2 regions of the Senimuribacter intestinalis genome follow, and region 2 is predicted to be linked to the other one. Evidence: riboswitches for the same ligand, from Rfam matches in the RefSeq annotation. Region 2 holds a riboswitch; the other holds the start of a gene.
The links. A riboswitch is a leader RNA that binds a small molecule or an ion and turns the genes downstream of it on or off. The one in region 2 is predicted to bind cobalamin.
Positions count from the first base shown of each region.

Region 1 (6,779 bases), on a different contig from region 2:
TACACACTGCACCGCATAGCCCTCTTTTTCCAGAATCGTTTTCCATGAATCTTCATCATCACTTGCCATATCGTTATTGGCATGATCGCCTGCAACAATCATTAAAGGCTGCAGCACAATTTTTTCATAACCGCCTTCCTTTAAGGCAGGAAGAATATCTTCCAGCGTTGGTACCGCTTCCACAGTTGCGATAAAATAGTTGTGGTGTCCCTGTTTTCTGAGCTCATCTTGCAAATCAAAGTATACCCTGTTTGCCTCAACACCTGTTCCATGTCCCATCAACACCACGGCCGTCTTTTCATCCGTATGCTCTTTTGTGTCTTCCACCATGGCAGCTGCAACTTTCTCAAAATCCTCTTTATCAGTTAAAAGAGGTTCTCCAAGTACTGCAGCTGCAAAAAGATCTCTATGTTTTTCCACATCGCGCAGAAGGTCGTGATACTCTGTTCCATTCATCAAATGTGTCGGCTGTATCACCAGCTTTCTGAATCCATCTGCTGCTGCATGCTGCAGTGACTCAGCTTCGTTGTCGATATGAAGTCCATCTCTTTTCTTTAGCTTATTAATAATCATCTGACTGGTAAAAGCACGCCGCACCGGATAATCTGAAAAAGCATCCGCAACTGCCTGCTCAATAGCATCTATTGTGACCTTTCTATTTTCGTTATAGCTGGTGCCAAAGCTGACTACCAGAATCGCGGTGTCTTGTTTCTGATTCATCTTTTTATTCCTCTTACTTTCCTTGATTACTATTTTTCTTTTTATTTTTCTCCTCGTAGTATTCCTTTGGCGTAACGCCAATCTGATAGAGAACGTTACCCCAGGAACCGCATTTTTCGTGCAAATCCTGCCGCAGCTGTCTTGGCACTTCCTTTTTCATAGGAATTTTTCCGTTTTTCAGATAGATATCTTTTACCATACCAAGGCGCTTTCTATCATCTTCATCCAGATTCAATACCTTATAATAGCAGCCATAGAGACTGTCAGAATGATGCCTTCGATTTTCTGTCATTCTATGGTCGATATAAATATCGTGAAAAGGCTCCATTCGGAGGACCGGTTCCAAATCAATCTGAAACAGCGCATTGCGCCAGGAGCCGCATCGCTCTATGAGCGCCTGCTTAACAGCCTGTTCAATTTCTCCATGAAGAGGACTTCGTCCTATTTCATGAGCAAAATTTCTAACTGCTTCCAGCATATTGATATATTCCAGTTCTAAATCAGGAATCTTATAGACTGCTCTTTTAAGAAAATCAGCATCCAGCTTTGCAGCTTTAATAACAGAAGTCCAGCCGCTGTAATATTTTTTGATTTCCCTGCAAACCTCAGGCAGATCTCTGGGATGCGGAATTTTCCCAAGCTCCAGTGCTTTTTCTCTGACCATGTCAAGAAGCTTTTCCTTATGCAATCGCTCTTTTTCCATCTGCTCCATAGTTTTTCCGCCTTTACCTGCTGACGCGGAAAGCCCTGCAGCACGAAGCGCATAAGGCCATTTACCAAACCTTTGTTTGATGTAGTCTTTCAATATCCAAAATACTTCTCCCTGCGTAGGGCCATACCCCAGTTCTGACGCTAAACGCCTTAGATAAGCGAGCAGTTCTTCATCAGAAAAGCTTTGGTAGACACATTTGCCGTCCGGACTTGCTAATGCATAATTTTTCCAGACAGCAGAAGTTTTGTCATTCTGCCCGTATTTCCTGTCTGGATTTCGACTGATCTTTTCAATCAGCAGCTTCTTCCTTAGCTCTAACTCTCTTTCTTCCACTTTGATTTCTCCTAAGCAAGTTTTAATATTAGAATAATAAAAATGCTGTAGCAAAATATGCTACAGCCCGTATTTTCTGTATCTGTCGTTTAGGAAACCTGATAACCGTCAGGCGCACTCCTAGTATTTCAAGCAGGTCTTCTGGCTCGGATATCTTCATCATGCACACCTTCCCAGACTATCTGTCCAGTGGTATTTCGGCATGACTCCTTCCTTACAGCGGCGGCAACCGCACAGGATTTGCACCTGTTTCCCTCTTTGCTGTTAAAACAGACAAGAAATACTTGTCATTCAGTTGTTATTTCAAAGCATCAACGCTTCTACGCTGACATTGTATCATATCAAATCGCATTTGTACAGAATCTTTTTTTGCCCCTATCCTCCGCTTGACAAAATACAACCTCCGGTAATATAATGAGGTTACAATTGAATGTATAAGGGTCCCTTTCAAGGGGTTTAAAAGAGAAGCAGGTGAAAGTCCTGCACGGTCGCGCCGCTGTAATGACGTAGCCCTATCTTAATTTATGTCACTGGGAAACTGGGAAGGCAAGATAAGGGTGCCAGATGTCTAAGTCAGAAGAACTACCCAAATACAGCCAATTTACACAGGTTACGAACGATGACCGGGTGTGAACACGAAACGGAAAGTATTTTTTGCATACTTTTCTATCGCTGCACCTGTCATAAATGACAGGATTTTTTATTGCGTAGAGATACAACATTTCGTGTTTTGTTCATTTGTTTATCAAGAAAGGAGATACTTTATGACAAAAAGGCAAAAATTATTTTTATCAATTGTAACAGTTTTTTCACTGGTCTTTGGTATGGTTCCCACGGCAAATGCCATGCACATTATGGAGGGCTACTTACCCGGAACCTACTGTCTGGTATGGGGAGCGATATGCGTTCCATTTCTTATCTGGGGTTTTTTCTCCATCAGAAATACCCTTACAGATAATAGAAAAATTATCACTGTACTTGCCATGGCAGGTGCATTTATCTTTGTAATTTCCTCGCTAAAAATTCCATCGGTTACAGGAAGCTGCTCTCACATGACAGGAACCGGTCTTGGCGCAATCCTTTTCGGTCCTGCAGCAGTCAGCATTTTGGGAATTATCGTACTTTTATTTCAGGCAATTCTGCTGGCTCACGGCGGTCTTACTACCCTTGGAGCGAACACTTTCTCCATGGCTATCGCAGGACCTTTTATCACCTATGGCGTGTACAAGCTATGCAAAAAGTTAAAGGTAAACAAAATGTTTTCTGTATTTCTGGCAGCTGCCTTAGGTGATTTGCTTACATACTGCATTACCAGTCTGCAGCTGGCTCTGGCTTATCCTTCAGAAGTAGGAGGTGTCGGTGCTTCTCTTGCGAAATTCATGGGTATTTTTGCTACGACGCAAGTACCTCTTGCTATCGTAGAAGGCATTTTGACTGTTATCATCGTCATCGGTTTAGAATCCTTTGCGAAACCTGAACTGAAATCAATCGGATTTATCAAGGAGGGCAAATAATATGGATAAGAAGAAATCTAAAAAGGGTCTTGTGGTTCTGCTTCTGATTCTGGCAATTCTCATCGCAGTCGTACCCTTCTTAATGCTCAAAGACGCTGAATTTGGCGGCTCTGATGACGCTGCTGGCGGCGCTATAGAAGAAATACAGGGCGGTGAATATGAACCTTGGTTTACACCGATTTTGGAAAGCTATCTGGGCGGTGAAATTCCCGGTGAAATCGAAAGTTTAATTTTCTGCGTACAGACCGGTATCGGAGTCGGCATTCTCGCCTTCTTTATGGGTCGGTTTTACGAAAGAAAAAAATGGATGAAGGATGAATAAATAAATTATGATTATTGTAGATAAGCTGTGCTATTTGTCAAAACTCAGATATGTAAACCCCATGGAAAAGTTCGCTTTTGCAATGCTGACTCTCATTTTTTGTATTGTCAGTCGTTCCATTGCTATGGGCGTCTTTGTCATTGGAGTCAACAGCTGGCTAACCATTGTTCGCGGCGGTATTTCCGCTGCCAGATACAGAAATTTGATGATGGTCCCCCTGGCCTTTCTCATACTGAGCACTACTGCCATTATCATCAACATCGGAAAACATCCCCTTGACGCCTTTGCAGTTCCTATTGGAAGCTGGTACGTCACTGGAAGTTTTGCAGGCATTTTGCACGGGGCACAGCTTATCACTACAGCACTAGCCGCCGTATCCTGTCTATACTTTTTATCTTTTAATACTACTATGACAGATATTCTAAGCGTCCTCAGAAAGCTTCATGTGCCAGCTCTTATGATAGAGCTCATGCTTCTGATTTACCGGTATATCTTTGTGCTGCTGGACGTAGCCTACTACATTTCCACTTCACAAAGCGCCCGCCTTGGACACAAGGATTTTAAAACATCAATAAAATCTTTTGCCTCTATGGTGCAGGCGCTGTTTATCAGATCTATGAAGCGTTCCAGAAATCTTTATGACGCTATGGAGTCCAGAGGATATGATGGTGAAATTAGAGTGCTGGAAGAAAGCCATCCCACCAGCAAAAGAAATATCTACTACATTGTACTTTATGAAACTGCCCTTTTGGCTTTTACTTTATGGTTTAAATTATGGAGATAGGAGCTTCCGCGAAAGACATGACGAAAGATATTATCATTAAAGCAGACAATTTATTTTTTTCCTACGACGACGAAAAAAGCTATTCCTTAAACGGACTCAGTCTGGAAATTGAGCGTGGCCGCAAGGTTGCCTTTATGGGTGCAAACGGCGCTGGAAAGTCTACTTTTTTCCTGTGCTTAAACGGCATTCACAAACCTTCAGAAGGTACACTCTACTTAGACGGAAAGCCTGTGGACTACAGCAAAAAAGGTCTTTTAGACCTTCGAAGCAAGGTAGGCATTGTCTTTCAGGACCCGGATAATCAGCTGTTTTCTGCCTCAGTGACACAGGAAATTTCTTTTGGCGCTCTTAACATGGGAATGAGCGAGCAAGATGCACGCAAAGAGGTCGCAAAAGTCATCGAAACTCTGGAAATTACAGATTTTCAGCATAAACCCACCCACTCTCTTTCCGGAGGTCAAAAGAAACAGGTTTCTATTGCCGATGTTTTAGTCATGCACCCGGAAATCATCATTTTAGATGAACCAGCCTCCTCTCTCGACCCTAAGCATACAATCATCGTCAACAAAATTGTGGATATGCTCGTAGAACAAGGTATTACAATTCTTATGTCCACCCATAACGTCGATTATGCTTTGGAATGGGCTGATGAAATCGTATTAATTGCAGAAGGTAAAACACTGATGCACGGCACTCCTGTCGAGGTTTTTTCAAACGACACCATCTTGCAGCAGACCAATTTAAAAAAGCCTGCAGCCATGGAGCTCTTTGAAAGCCTCGTAAAAAAAGGCATCCTGCCTGCGGATCTGCCGGTACCAAAATCCCTGAAGGTTCTTGAGGAATATATTAGTGCGGTTTAATTTTGCAACCCTGTTAAACTCTGGTTTGCAGGAAAACACTAGCGTTCTGCTACTTGCGGAAGATTATTCAAGCTTACAGCTTCCAACGTCTGCAGTTGTTGTATCGTCAGTTGACGAAGCAACTCCATTCTCTCTTTTTGATTTTTCCCTTGGGTAATCAGAATGGCATTATAACTCTCTAAATTTGCAAGCACCAAAAGCTGATTTAGTGTCGCACCATCTCTCATATTTCCTTTTACCATAGGATTTTCGACTTTCCACTGCTTCGCTGTTTTTCCAAATAAAACAACATTCAACATGTCAGCTTCATTTGCATATGTATAAGCAATCTGCGCAGGCGTTAATTCCGGTGGAATAAGATTTTCTTTAATTGCATTCGTATGTATCTTATAATTTAATTTGGAAATTTCTCTATTCAAATTCCAGTTCAAAGATAATCGACTATTCTCGTCCGTCTTCAATCTTCTGTAATCTTTCATTATATATAACTGAAATTCTGGCGAAATCCACGTTGCAAAGGACATTGCAATATCACTATGGGCATATGTTCCTCCATAACGTCCTGCTTTTGAAACAATTCCAATAGCTTCTGTAGCTTCTATCCATTTCTTTGGTGACATTGTAAATGCATTTGCTCCTGCCTGTTTTCTAAACCCCTCGAATTCGAGGGGTTTAAAATCCGGATTATGGAGTTTTTCCCATAATCCCAAAAATTCTATCACATCCCGATTTCTCATCCAATTTTGAATAACTGCTGTTGGGTCATCACTCTTATACCGAGCAATATCTGTTAATGAAATGAATTCATTTTCAAAATCCTGTGTGTAAATTCCAATATCTATTCCATTCGCATGAATCGTATCCTTGATTACTTTCCCCATTGTTCCTCCTGCTATTGTGTCATTATAATCTCACTAAAAAGAAACCCGCCTGCACATAACTATAATGTTAACTCTTTAGTAATTCATTATAGCTATTTTGTTCGTCTTTTGCAATGTAAAATCAACTCAATTATAGCTTTTTCTTTCTGTACGAATGTTGATTTTGTCACTTCACAATTTCTTCCGTACTCACCTGCAAAACAGTTTTTAGTTTGAGTCTTTACATCTTTATAGTCGCCTAATGCTAACAACGTTTGAAATTTCTTTATAGCCTTCTCATAACTGGAGATGAATTTTTTCCCCATCAATTTAGTAGCATTAGATTCCTGCAGAAATGCATATATAATAAAAAAACTCCTAAAATATGCATAATTTTTCGACCATACATGCATATTTTCAGGAGTTTTCTTCAAAATATGTACAACTCTCTATATATTCAGCTAAAATTTCCTATAAACGACATGAGTTTTCTTAAAAAAATGCATATATTCGAAGTTTATCGTCAAAATATGCACGATAATGTGCATATTTTAAGTATTTTTTCAAAATATATGCACACCGCACCTACGCCCTGCTAATAAGCTTTCCATATACCCGCTTTAGCATCCACGGTTCGCTGACGCGCTGCGCAAGCTGACTGACAGGAATCCACT
Region 1 covers NZ_CALPCF010000010.1:49,746-56,524, forward strand. The annotation lists gene NFR88_RS09765 (sirohydrochlorin cobaltochelatase) at 1-720, opposite strand, end outside; gene NFR88_RS09770 (homing endonuclease associated repeat-containing protein) at 734-1,765, opposite strand; cobalamin riboswitch at 1,880-2,059, opposite strand; cobalamin riboswitch at 2,187-2,369, shown strand; gene NFR88_RS09775 (energy-coupling factor ABC transporter permease) at 2,530-3,279, shown strand; gene NFR88_RS09780 (energy-coupling factor ABC transporter substrate-binding protein) at 3,281-3,601, shown strand; gene cbiQ (cobalt ECF transporter T component CbiQ) at 3,609-4,385, shown strand; gene NFR88_RS09790 (energy-coupling factor ABC transporter ATP-binding protein) at 4,403-5,245, shown strand; gene NFR88_RS09795 (KilA-N domain-containing protein) at 5,284-6,126, opposite strand; gene NFR88_RS09800 (NUDIX hydrolase) at 6,691-6,779, opposite strand, start outside.
Region 1: another riboswitch for cobalamin. It lies ahead of NFR88_RS09770 (homing endonuclease associated repeat-containing protein); the one in region 2 lies ahead of NFR88_RS02450 (GLUG motif-containing protein).

Region 2 (6,779 bases):
AATGGCGCTGGTTGCCAGGGTGTACAGCGCCTGATAGGTAGAAGACTGGAAATAAATGATAATCAGCAGCACCTGGATGATGGCTGCTGTGAGAAGCAGTGCGCCGCTGGGCGCATGGCGCCGGTTTTCCTTCCGGAGAAAAGCAGGAAAGCAGCCCTGCAGGGCTGGCGCATAGGCGCTGTCGGCGGTAACAATCGTATAAGAAAACATGGCACCGGCGATGGAAATAATTACACCGATGTTGATAAGGGTTGCGCCGAAAGGTCCGACAACATAGGAAAGAAGTCCAGCCATAGCGGGGTCGCCCAGAGCAGCAAGTTCGCTTCTTGGCATAATACCCATGCTGAGAATAGAAATCAGTACATAGAGAATCAGCAGTGACAGGAAGGAAAGAGTAGTGGCTTTCCCAGAGACTGCAGTCGATTTTGCACGGGCGGAAATGACGACCGCTCCCTCAATTCCGGTAAAAATCCAAACTGTAGTGTAGGTGGTTTCCAGCACCTGTTTGCCCAGGGAATAGCCGGTATCCTCACCCATAAAATTGTCCAGAAAAATATCCAGATCAAAAGCACCGAGAAAAATAACAAATAGAATAAATGCAAAAATGGGGATGATTTTGGCGATGACGATAATCGTGTTAATAGTAACCGCTTCCTGCACGCCGCCCATCACAAGAAAAGTGAAGCCCCAAATCACAATAGATGCGCAGACGATGGAAGCCAGATTGTTGCCGCCGGCAAACAGGGGCATGAACTGACCTAGCGCAGCGAAGAGCAGAGTCGCAAAAGATACCTGTGATAAAATCGCGCTAATCCAATAGCCCCAGGCGGAGTTAAATCCGATGTAAGCGCCGAACCCCTCTTTTGCATAGGCGAAAATACCGCTTTTCAGAGAGGGTCTTACGATACTGAGCCTGTTGAAGCACATGGCAAGGCTGTACATGCCGATACCGGCGATGGTCCAACCAATAAGTACAGAAAGAGTGCCTGCGCCGTTTCTTGCCATATCGCTGAACATGTTGAAAACGCCGCTTGCCAGCGTTGTACCGATGGCAAAAAAAGTTAGTTTAAAAAGTCCAAGACCTTGTTTGTCCTGCATGATAAATTCCTCGCAATCAAATAAAGTTACTGATACTATGTGCAGAAGGCGAATCGCTTATACGTAGAAAGACGCAGAAACTTGTTTTGCGAGATGCAATTTTGTGGTAAGATACCAAGTGAGAAAGAGAGAAAAAATATGACTGATACATTAATCATAATTATAAAATGTCTTGCGGCGATTCTGGTCGGCGTTTTCGCAGGAAACGGCGCAGTATATTTCTTTAACAAAATGCCGGCGCAGTGGCTTTGCGACTATGACGAGGAGCCATCCGATGCACTGAAAGATCCATATACACAGCGCATCAAAAGTTACCCATGGAAATTTATCCTTACCATGCTGTTTGTTGTCATTGATATTAAATTGGTAATAGACGATTGGCAGTTTGCGGTGGCGGCAGTTTGCAGTCTTTGGCTGCTTTTGGAAATTGCTGTGGCTGATGCTAAGTATCGGATTGTACCAGATCAGATGGTACTGCTTCTTGCGGTAACCGCCATGGGATTTATTGCCTTTCATGATGGATGGAAAGACTGTTTGTACGGAGGGCTTGCCGGATTTGGTATTATGGGTGCCACTGCACTACTTGGCAAGCTGGCGTATCGCAGAGATACTCTTGGCGGTGGAGATATCAAGCTTTTTGCGGCGCTGGGTTTGATTGCCGGGCTTCGGGGAATACTGCTGATATTTGTGATGACTACACTCTTTAGTGCTGGGCATCTAATCTGGCTTCTTGTGAGAAAGAAAATCCGGCGTACTGATACTGTTGCGATGGCGCCGTATATTGCACTGGCGGCAGCAATCCATTTGATTTTTTTGTGGGATTACATGCCGGTACTGCTCCTATAAAAGAGCCTTGACAATCTTCTCTGATAAGGGTAGAATATATTACAATTGAATAAAATGTCAGAATAATTTCGTGTTCTTTCCAAGACCTAAGTGTTTGTACTTCGTCTTGAGAAAGCTAAGATGGAAGCAGGTGAGAGTCCTGCGCGGTCCCGCCACTGTGAGACGTGAGTTCTGCCTATAATGCCACTGGAGCCAATATGGCTTTTGGGAAGGAAGACAGAACGGTTTAGCGTTGAGCCAGGAGACATGCACGAGAGGACAACTTGTAGATGTCGGAGGAACATTTAGAAGTATTTTTTGTACAGGAATACGGACTGTGAGAAAGTGGAGAATGCTTTTTTACAGTCTTTTTATTTTGTATAGATCACCGGTAAGGTGTTTAGATAAATGATGAATTGAAGAAAGAGAGGAAAGGACATGAGAAGAAAAACAGGGAACCGTTTTCTGGTAGTGTTTCTAATCGTGACGATGCTGATCAGTATGGCGCCGGCAGGCGTTTTTGCTGCAGATATACCAGAAGCACAGACTGTATCAGAGATAACAGGATCGGGTACAGAAGCAGATCCTTATTTAATTTCTGACGGGCAGCAGTTGTCATCGCTGGGTGGAACCACACTGACCGGCTGTTATCGTCTTACGGCGAATATCGATATGGAGGGTATCGATATGAAGCCGATTAACAGCTTGAGAAGCGGAACCTTTGACGGAGGCGGATTTGCGATTAAAAATCTCAGCATTACGTCTTCGGGAAATACCGGACTGTTTGCAGAACTGGGAAGCGGCGCAGAGGTTACCGGAGTAATGCTGGAGAATTGCAGTATTACCAATGCAGTATCCAGCGGCTCCGGCTATGGCGTTGGCGCACTGGCAGGAAAAATAAGCGGCGCTGCGAGTATCAGTAATTGCGGTGTTTTAAATGGAACTATTGTGTGTACCACCAGTCAGGCGGTTAATATGGGCGGTTTAGTTGGCTATATCGGAGATAATTGCACCATAGAAAGCTCCTTTGCAAAGGCAGAACTGACAGCGGGCAGCTACGCATACAGTTCTTCCTATCTGGGCGGACTTGTGGGAAATATCAGCGGCTACTGCAGCTGGACTGTGGCAGATTGTTATGCGGATGTTTCCATCGACACAAAAAACGGGTCAGGCGCGGGACTTATTGGACAGATTGGTAATTCGTACAGCGCATATACTCGTACTATAAAAAATTCTTATGCAGCAGCGGACATGGTAGGAAAAGATGCGTATCTTTATGGATTTGCCTATGTTGGATCTTCTTCTTGTGCTGTAGATATTGAAAACTGTTACTATGACAGTACGAAGTATACAGGAGATCAAGCAACAAATCTGAGATCGGCAGTTATTGAGGGAAAATCTACAGAAGAAATGGAGAGTCTTGCAGGACAACTGGGCGGCAGCTTTCAGAACCAGACAGGAAGCTATCCGATTCTGAAATGGCAGGATCCCAATGCTACTTACAGTATCACTCTGCAGTTAGTGCCGGAAAATGCTAAACTCATCTTTGACGGTGAAGAACAGCAAGAAAACGAAGACGGCGTGTACACCTTCTCATCTCTTCCATCAGGAAGTTCCCATTCTTACTGTGTGTCTCAGAGAGATGACATTACAGATTACGGCGACAGGGAAGGCACTATCGTCATAGGCAAAAAAGACATCAATCAGAAGATTACGCTGGAACAAAATGTTTATGATATGTCCTTCAGTCTGGTTCCGGAGGAAGCAGACCTTCTGGTAAAGGATGCTGATGGAGAAGCTCTGACGCCAAAGGATGCACAGAAGCACATTTACGAAGTAGTAAACGGTACGTATACCTATGCAGTGAGCTCCTTTGGCTATGCTGCGAAGGAAGGCGAAGTCACAATTGACAGGGCTGCAAAGGAGACGGAAATTGCGTTAAAAGCAAACCCTATATACACAGTTACTTTTAATTATGGCGATGAGCTCTACGGACAGGAAATTGAAAATGGCAAATTGACCGTAACAGCAGGTGATAGGTCAATAGAGCCGGAAACCGATGGCTTGACTTATAAATTGCCTGTTGGATACGACTACAGCTATAATTTTAGAAGCAGTAATTATGCGAAAGTGACAGGCGAAATCAGTCTAGCGGAAGAAACAGCTGACGGTACAAAAACTATCACCATTCCGCTGACCGCAAAGACTGCCTGGGGTGGCAGCGATGATGTGGAAGAGCCTAATAAAAATGCAGACGGCTTCTATGAAATTGCAAGCGGAGCAAATCTGGCATGGCTGGCACAGGAAGTCAACGGCGTTTATAACAGCAGAATGCAGGTCATTCTGACAAAGGACATCGATTTAGGAGAAGAACAGTGGACGCCGATTGGAAGTTCCAGCAGCAGAACGTTCAAGGGTGTCTTTGACGGCAACGGACATACGATTTCCGGACTCTTTATTGATTCTGAAAGCAGTTATCAGGGGCTATTCGGATATGTCAGTGAAGCAGAGATAAAAAATTTGACCATTAGCGGAAGTGTAAAAGGCGGAGACTATACAGCAGGCTTGGCAGCGCAGACAGGGGCTAATACTGTAATAGAAAATTGTCTGAGCAGTGTTAATGTAAGCGGTAAAGGGCATGTCGGCGGTTTAGTCAGCTATGTCGGCGGACGCATGCTGACAATGACGGGCTGCGCACATCTAGGAACTGTCAGCGGCAATGGCTTTAATGTTGGAGGTCTGGTTGGCAGAATCTATTATGCAACAACGATCACAGATTGTTACCATAGAGGTGATGTGATTAATACAGTAGGTCAGACGGGCGGTTTAGTTGGATTGATCGACGACTACAGCGCATCGGTGACCAACTGCTATACTATAGGAAACGTGATTTCAACAGGCTCCAATACGCACCCTGCAGTGGGAAAGAAAAATTCTGGAGCGGTTAGCAATCTGTATTATCTGGATATTGTCGGAAGTGACACCAATGCAGAAGCAAAGACCGATGCGGAATTAAAATCAGGTGATTTTGTGGCGCTCTTGGGATCAGGGTTCCTAAAAGATATGGAACCACAGATTAACGATGGATATCCGATTTTAAGCTGGCAGGATACCACGCCAAGATACCAGGTAGTGTTATCGGTGGAGCCTAAGGACGCACAGCTGATTTTAAAAGATGCTGAAGGAGAAACCGTTGCAGCAGCAGATGAAAAGGACGGAACTTACACTTATTCCCTGACAGAAGGAGATTACAAATATACGGCAGAAGCCTTCGGAAAAACTACTGAAACTGGAACCATTCACGTGACGGCGGAAGCTGGTGAAACCGGCATTTCAGAGAATATCATTCTGCAGGATGCACTGCGCTATCGTGTAACCTTTATGGGAATCCCTGACGGTGTGACAGCGGTTATCACGGTGATGAACGGCGAAAATATCATGGCAGCAGAAGAAGATGGAAGCTACCTTTTGCCGGAAGGAACCTATACATATACCGTAAAGGCAAAAGGCTATGCAACCGTCAAAGGAACCATATCCATCAAAGACAGCGATACTGCTGTACCTGTCTTTATGGTGATTTCCACTGCCTGGGACGGGGAGTCAATGGATGAACCGGTGCAGAAGGATGGCGTATATCAGATTTCTACCGGAGAAGAACTGGCGTGGTTTGCAGCACAGGTCAATAACGGAACCGGCAAGAATTATGATGCGGTTTTGACCGATGATATCAATCTGGGTGAAAATCTTTGGCAGCCTATTGGCACGACAGGCTGTAACTATGCAGGCACTTTTGATGGTGCAGAGCATAAGATTACTGGTCTGAAAGTCGAAAAAGACAGCAATTATGCGGGACTTTTCGGTTATATCAAGGGTACCAGCAGTAAACATGCGGTGATTGAAAATCTGACAATAGAAGGCGACGTCAGCAGCAGCTACGGCTTTGTGGGCGGAATCCTGGGTTATGGTGATTATGTTGATATAGTAAACTGCCATAACTATGCAAATGTTACGCTAACAGCAACTGCCTATAAATATTATGTCGGCGGTATTGTAGGTGAAGTGGAAGACGGAAGCGTGGAAAACTGCTCTAACTATGGAACCATCAGCGGCAGTCAGGCAGAAAAGATCGGTGGCATTACTGGATATAACTATTATGCAGTCGTATCTTCTTGTTATAATGCAGGCGAAGTTTCCGGAAAGCAAAATGTAGGCGGCGTCATCGGTCATGCCAATGGCAAAGTTTCCGACATCTACAACACAGGCACAGTTACCGGTACCAGCGGCAATGTGGGCGGTCTGGTCGCTTATGCAGCTGCTGACATTGAAAAAGGCTATACCGTTGGACAGGTAAATGGCGGAAACGCTGCCTTTGGTACAGTGAGCAGTTACAGTGCTTCTATAGCGGATATTTACTATCTGAATACCCTTTCTGCAGATAGCAAGGCGCAGGCAGTAAGTGCAGCGCAGCTGCAGGAATTGGCGGATACATTAAACGGTGACAGGCAGCCGGTACTTTGGAAAACTGCAGCGGGCACTAACGATGGATATCCAATCCTGGCTTGGCAGAAAGCAAGTGAACCAGAGGCTCCGATCACCCTGGAAGCGGCACAGAATGTAGCTTGGGAAGCTTTTGAGGAAAGGTACCTTAATCCTGACAGCCTGGAAGAAGGTATGATGCGTCTTCATCGGCAGGTCGTAAGATGGGATAAAGTAGCCCATGCAGAAAGCTATACTTTATCCCTTTGGAGGGAAGGCTTTGTATGGAAAAATCTATCGGAAGAGGAATTGGCAGAATTTCGGAGTGAGGCTTTAAATGCAAGACAGAAACTGATGTGCATTGATGAACAGAGGATTAT
Region 2 covers NZ_CALPCF010000002.1:86,623-93,401, forward strand. The annotation lists gene NFR88_RS02440 (basic amino acid/polyamine antiporter) at 1-1,098, opposite strand, end outside; gene NFR88_RS02445 (prepilin peptidase) at 1,237-1,944, shown strand; cobalamin riboswitch at 2,022-2,212, shown strand; gene NFR88_RS02450 (GLUG motif-containing protein) at 2,362-6,779, shown strand, end outside.